One region of the Pantoea vagans genome, then DNA from elsewhere that is predicted to be linked to it. Evidence: predicted binding sites of a transcription regulator. Region 1 holds the regulator's gene; each other region holds the start of a gene.
The links. The regulator ArgR, encoded in region 1, controls arginine synthesis, uptake and breakdown. The targets are predictions, from matches to a motif close to ANTGAATAAAAATACANT.

Region 1 (2,274 bases):
CTGATACCTTTAACTTGCGACAGCAGTGGCAGAATGGTGACGCCAGAATGCCCCCCCACTACCGGCACTTCGATCTCGGTTGGCTGTTTGCCTTTCAACGCAGCAACAAATGTATTAGCGCGGATGATGTCGAGCGTCGACACGCCAAACAAACGGTTTTTGTCATAGACGCCGGCTTTTTTCAGCACTTCAGCGGCAATCGCCACGGTAGTGTTCACCGGGTTGGTAATCACGCCAATCAGCGCTTTCGGTGCGGTACTGGCCACCTGCTCGATCAGATTGCGGACGATCCCGGCGTTGACGTTAAACAAATCAGCGCGATCCATGCCGGGTTTACGAGCCACGCCAGCAGAAATCAACACCACATCGGCACCGTGCAGCGCGGGGGTCGCATCTTCGCCACTGAACCCTTCTACTTTTACCGCAGTCGGAATATGGCTGAGATCCACCGCGACACCCGGCGTCACCGGAGCAATGTCGTAAAGTGAGAGAGAGGAACCTGCGGGTAATTGAGTTTTGAGCAGCAGCGCTAGCGCTTGGCCGATACCACCAGCTGCACCGAGAACGGCAACTTTCATCCTGAACTCCTTATTAAGGTGGGGCAGAGATATGCCGAAAATCCATCAGGTTACGAGTTTAATCAACTTCTCAGGCGATAGCGACACACCTGTCGCGCATTAACCTACGCCGCAATCGGCTCCCGAGACATCTCCACTTCAGAAGTCGCCTGAATGATACAATCGCAGCCAGAAAACTATGGACGGCAATGATCATCGATATTGTTGTTACCACTTCAATACTATAACAACATTGCAACCTTCGCTTTGCGCGTCACCCCGCGATTTTGGCGCAACACAAATCTCTGGTATGATGCCGCCCCCGCAGAATTATGCGGCGATTCTCTCATCACGCTTATTGCATAAAAATTCATCTAAATGCATAATAATTTATCTGCTGTAGGCCTGTTGCCTGCCGCACCCCTCTTTTATTGGTAGCTTATGCGAAATCCATCAAAACAAGACGACCTGATCAAAGCCTTCAAGGCCTTATTAAAGGAAGAGAAATTTAGTTCTCAAGGTGAGATCGTACAGGCGCTGCAGGAAGACGGCTTCGAAAATATCAATCAGTCAAAAGTTTCTCGTATGCTGACTAAGTTTGGCGCAGTGCGCACCCGCAATGCCAAAATGGAAATGGTATATTGCCTGCCCGCTGAACTGGGCGTGCCGACCACCACCAGCCCACTGAAGAATTTGGTGCTGGATATCGATTACAACGATGCGCTGGTGGTGATCCACACCAGCCCGGGTGCTGCGCAGCTAATAGCGCGTCTGCTGGATTCACTCGGCAAAGCGGAAGGGATCCTCGGGACTATCGCCGGTGATGACACCATCTTTATTACCCCCGCACGCGCTTTCTCCGTAAAACAGTTGCACGACGCTGTGCTGGTTTTATTCGAACAAGAGTTATAAAACCCTGCTGTAGACCGGCAGCTCACCTGCTGGTCATCCCCCTTTGTTTTCCCCCTGTCCCGCCCCGCTTGTTACAAATCCTTTTGTAAATAATGAGTTAACCTTAGATCCTCGTGTTCTGTAGCCAGAGTAATATTGGTACGACCTTTTCCCCTGCTTAACTATATGCGCTATTTTACACTGCTTTACATATCGTGCTCAGCCGTTATAGCTCCTTAATTCGCACCAGCCAGCGAGATCAACCACGATCTTTCGCACAAAAAGATAATTTGATGCAGATCATTGTTTTTACGAATAAATAACCGTCAATGGTTAAGATCCAGGCGTTTTTTATAACCATGAGTTCTAAAAAAGCGTCATAAGGATAAAGAATAACAACCAAACATTATTAGCCAGATATTAATTTCATGAGTGATTAGATCTATACTTCTTTTCGTGATGCAAATCACACGAAAGAAAAAGATAAAAATAGACGACGAGGAAAAATATCATGAACGTTAAAACTACTATCGCAACCCTGAGCATTCTATCTGCCCTGTCATTTGGTGCTTTTGCAGCGGATTCTATCAATGCTCAACAAGCAGCTAACCTGCAACCCGCTGGCACCATTAGCGTAAGCGGCGTGGGTGGTTCTCCGATGGACATCCATGAGCAACTGAACGCTAAAGCCGATCAGGAAGGCGCAAAAGCCTACCGTGTGATCGAAGCGAATACTGGCGACAGCTATCACGCCACCGCTGAGCTTTACAAATAAGTTTGCTGAATCAAGACGCAGTGTGAACGGCGACCCGTTTGAGACGCATTT
Region 2 (2,274 bases), 310 kb from region 1:
CAACTGGGTAATGGACTCATGCATCAGTTCGATGGCGTTGACACCGCGCGCGGGATCGCTGGAGTGGCCTGACTGGCCCTGAATACGAATCACATTCGACAGGTGACCTTTGTGAGCACGTACCGGTTTTAGCGAGGTCGGTTCACCAATAATGGCGCAGTCCGGACGCAGCTGGGTGGATTCCGAAAAATACTTCGCACCGGCCATGGTGGTTTCTTCATCGGCGGTCGCAAGGATGTACAGCGGCTTGCTCAGTTTAGTCACGTCAACTTCACGCAACGCATCCAGAATAAAGGCAAAGAAGCCTTTCATATCCGCCGTACCCAAGCCGTATAACTTGTTGTCGTGTTCAGTCAAGGTAAAGGGATCGCGCGTCCAACGGCCATCATCGTAGGGAACGGTGTCCGTGTGACCCGCCAGCAGCAGGCCGCCCGCACCTAATCCGCTGCGTGCCAGCATGTTGAATTTATGGCGCGTACCCGGTACCGGTTGTACTTCGACACTGAAGCCCAGATCGCGGAACCAACCTGCCAGTAAATTGATTAAAGTTTCATTGCTCTGATCGATGGCGCTGTCGGTCGCGCTGATCGATGGTGTGGCAATCAACTGGCGGTAGAGTTCGATAAAAGGTGGTAATTTTGTCTTCACTGTTGACGGTCCTTGGGTTAGGATGTATCAATATTCATGCATTAATAGTGAATAAAAATACAATAACGTCGTCTGCATGTGAAGAGAGAAATCTTCTGCAAACGGCATCGTGGGCAACGGGGCAAGGCCGCGACCCGGAATGTGTGACTGTAATAAGGTATACAGCCTGATGTTGAATACGCTGATCGTTGGTGCCAGTGGTTATGCTGGCGTAGAGCTTGCCACTTACCTGAATCGCCATCCGCATATGAACATAACCGCTTTGGCGGTTTCAGCGCAAAGCCCGGATGCCGGAAAATTACTGTCGGACCTGCATCCGCAGCTGAAAGGCATTGTGGATTTGCCACTGCAGCCGTTGAGTGATGCCTCAGAATGGGCCGATAAAGTCGATGTGGTGTTCCTTTGCACTGCCCATGAAGTCAGCCACGATCTGGCACCAGGTTTCCTTCAAGCCGGTTGCGTAGTGTTCGATCTTTCCGGTGCGTTCCGCGTCAACGACGAAGCTTTCTATACTCAATATTATGGTTTCAGCCATCAGCATCAGGAGTGGCTGGACAAAGCGGTCTACGGCCTGGCGGAATGGCAGCACGACAAAATTAAAGATGCACAGTTGGTCGCCGTGCCGGGTTGCTACCCAACGGCGGCTCAGCTGTCATTGAAACCGCTGGTTGAAGCGGGCCTGCTTAACGATGCACAGTGGCCAGTGATCAATGCCACCAGCGGCGTAAGCGGTGCAGGGCGTAAAGCCAATGTTGGCACCAGCTTCTGTGAAGTGAGCCTGCAACCCTATGGGCTGTTTAACCACCGTCATCACCCTGAAATCGTTGCGCATTTGGGAACGCCAGTGATCTTCACGCCGCATCTGGGCAGCTTCCCGCGTGGTATTTTATCCACCACCACCTGCCGTCTGAAAGCCGGTGTGACGCAACAAGATGTCGCCGATGCTTTCCACAAGGCCTATCACGACAAACCGCTGGTGCGCGTGTATGACAAAGGCGTGCCTGCGCTGAAAGGGGTGGTCGGTTTGCCGTTCTGCGATATCGGTTTTGCCATGCAAGGCGAGCACCTGATTGTGGTGGCGGCGGAAGATAACCTGCTGAAAGGTGCCTCTTCGCAGGCGGTTCAGTGTTTGAACATTCGTTTCGGCTTCCCCGAAACGCTGTCACTGATTTAAAGGACGGAAACTGCAATGAATCCATTGATCATTAAACTGGGTGGCGTGTTGCTGGATAGCGAAGAAGCGCTGGCCCGTCTGTTTGATGCCCTGCTGGCGTATCGTAATGAATATCAGCGTCCGCTGATCATTGTGCACGGTGGCGGTTGCCTGGTTGACGAGCTGATGAAGAAGCTCGCCCTGCCAGTGAAAAAGAAGAACGGATTGCGCGTGACGCCAGCCGATCAGATTGACATTATTACCGGTGCCCTGGCCGGTACTGCCAACAAAACGCTGTTAGCGTGGGCAAAGAAATACGGCATTGGCGCAGTGGGCTTATGCCTCGGCGATGCTGGCCTGGTGAATGTGGCGCAGTTCGACGAAGAGCTCGGTCACGTGGGCAATGCCACGCCTGGCAATCCTGCGCTGGTGAATACCTTATTAAGTGCAGGCTACATGCCAGTGATCAGTTC
Region 3 (2,274 bases), 1.1 Mb from region 1:
TACGGCTTACCCAGCGTTGCCACCATCACCGCTTTGATGGTGTGCATGCGGTTTTCGGCCTGATCGAACACGATACTGTGCGTTGACTCAAACACCTCGTTGCTCACTTCCATGCCATCATTCAGGCCATACTGCTCTGCCATCTGACGGCCCAAGGTGGTTTGGTCATCATGGAAGGCAGGCAGGCAGTGCAGAAATTTCACCTGTGGATTGCCGGTAAGCGCCAGCATCGCACTGTTCACCTGATACGGGCGCAGCAGCGCAATACGCTCTTCCCACACCGATTTGGCTTCGCCCATCGACACCCAAACATCAGTGTAGATGAAATCCGCACCTTGCACGCCTTCGGCAATGTCTTCGGTCAGCGTGATTTTGCCACCGGTTTGCTGCGCCGCCACGCGGCACTGTTCCACCAGTTGCTCTTCCGGCCAGCAGCCTTTTGGTGCCACCAGACGCAGATCCAGCCCAACCAGTGCAGCAGCTTCCAGCATGCTGTTGCCCATGTTATTGCGCGCGTCACCCACGTACACCAGCGTCATCTCGCTGAGCGGTTTACCCGGTAAGTGCTCTTGCATGGTGAGTAAATCGGCCAGCAACTGCGTAGGGTGGAATTCGGTGGTCAAACCGTTCCACACAGGGACACCGGCAAACTCTGCCAGGGTTTCGACCAGTTCCTGACCGAAGCCACGATACTGGATACCGTCATACATACGGCCCAATACGCGCGCGGTGTCTTTCATCGATTCTTTATGGCCAATCTGGCTGCCGCTTGGGCCGAGGTAAGTCACGTTAGCGCCCTGATCGTATGCGGCAACTTCGAAAGAGCATCGTGTACGGGTCGAGTCTTTTTCGAAGATGAGCGCGATATTCTTGCCTTTCAGGTACTGGGTTTCAGTGGCATTTTTCTTTGCGTGTTTTAATTCACCTGCGAGATTGAGCAGGTTGGCGATTTCAGCTGGGGTGAAATCCAGCAATCTCAGGAAGTGTCTCGAATACAGCTGACTCATACAGCGCTCCAGATGTGGATCAATAATGAATTAAAATTCAATCTAACCGTATGAATATTCATTTTCAACCCCGGCGTTAAGAAACTTTCTGTTTTGTGTAGTGGCGCGCGAGGCAGTGTGGGAAAATAATTGCATTCACGCCGAACATTTTGAGGACACGCCCATGGCATACGAAGCATTGCTGGAAGAACAGCGCGAAGAAACCCGCCTGATCATTGAAGAGTTGCTGGAGGACGGCAGCGATCCGGATGCGCTTTACACTATCGAGCATCACCTCTCCTGCAACAACTTCGACTCACTGGAAAAAGTGGCGGTGGAAGCTTTCAAACTGGGCTTTGAGGTCAGCGAACCGGAAGAGCTGGAGTTGGAAGAGGGCGGCACCGTGATGTGCGTGGACATCCTGAGCGAAGGGGCGCTGAAAGCCGAACTGATTGATGCGCAGGTTGAGCAGCTGGTGAATCTGGCGGGTAAATTCAACGTCGATTACGACGGTTGGGGCACCTACTTTGAAGATCCAGACGCCGAAGATGAAGATGACGACGGTGATTTCATCGACGACGAAGAAGACGACGGTGTGCGTCACTAAGCCTTAATGGGCGGCAGCTGCCGCCCTGATTGACTTCTCCCGCCAGCATAAAGAACGCCGATGAACTACGCTCCCCTGTTAGAACCCATTCATAATTTTCTGCATTGCCGCACGCCACAAGCGTGGATTGATGAGGCGCGCAAACCGGAAAACCTGACGCTGCTGCTCACCGATCACATGGTGTGTGAGCTTAAGGCGGCACAAACTGCGGTGTTTATTATTCGTAAGTATGTGGCCGATAAGCCGAGTGGCGATGCCATTCTGGCGTGGCTCAAACCTTATGAAGATTTCATTTATCGCGATGAGCCGGACAGCAACTTTATCAATGCGCATAAGAATCTGACCAAAAGCATCATTGTGCGTAACGAACTGCCGTGGGCGGATGACTTAGTCGAGATGATGGTGCTGTTGATCAAAGAAGAGCTGCATCATTTTTATCAGGTCTGGGAGATTATGCAGTCACGCGGTTTGCCATACCGCAAAACCACCGCCAGCCGATACGCCAAAGGATTGATTCGCGAAATCAGCACCTATGAACCCGATGCGCTGGTGGATAAGTTGATTTGCGGCGCGTATATCGAAGCGCGTTCCTGTGAACGTTTTGCCAGCCTGGCGCCGTATCTTGATGATCAGCTGCAGAAATTCTACATCTCGCTGCTGCGTTCTGAAGCACGCCACTAT

Region 2: argC (N-acetyl-gamma-glutamyl-phosphate reductase) is a predicted target of ArgR. The motif match lies at 695-712, and genes of this name have one in related genera.
Region 3: argF (ornithine carbamoyltransferase) is a predicted target of ArgR. The motif match lies at 1,032-1,049, and genes of this name have one in related genera.

Annotation. Positions count from the first base shown of each region.
Region 1 is NZ_CP011427.1:250,737-253,010, reverse strand. Features, by position in the region: gene mdh (malate dehydrogenase) at 1-578, opposite strand, end outside; gene argR (transcriptional regulator ArgR) at 999-1,469, shown strand; gene yhcN (peroxide/acid stress response protein YhcN) at 1,960-2,223, shown strand.
Region 2 is NZ_CP011427.1:4,258,958-4,261,231, forward strand. Features, by position in the region: gene argE (acetylornithine deacetylase) at 1-648, opposite strand, end outside; gene argC (N-acetyl-gamma-glutamyl-phosphate reductase) at 818-1,822, shown strand; gene argB (acetylglutamate kinase) at 1,838-2,274, shown strand, end outside.
Region 3 is NZ_CP011427.1:3,499,361-3,501,634, reverse strand. Features, by position in the region: gene argF (ornithine carbamoyltransferase) at 1-1,007, opposite strand, end outside; gene rraB (ribonuclease E inhibitor RraB) at 1,171-1,593, shown strand; gene miaE (tRNA isopentenyl-2-thiomethyl-A-37 hydroxylase MiaE) at 1,654-2,274, shown strand, end outside.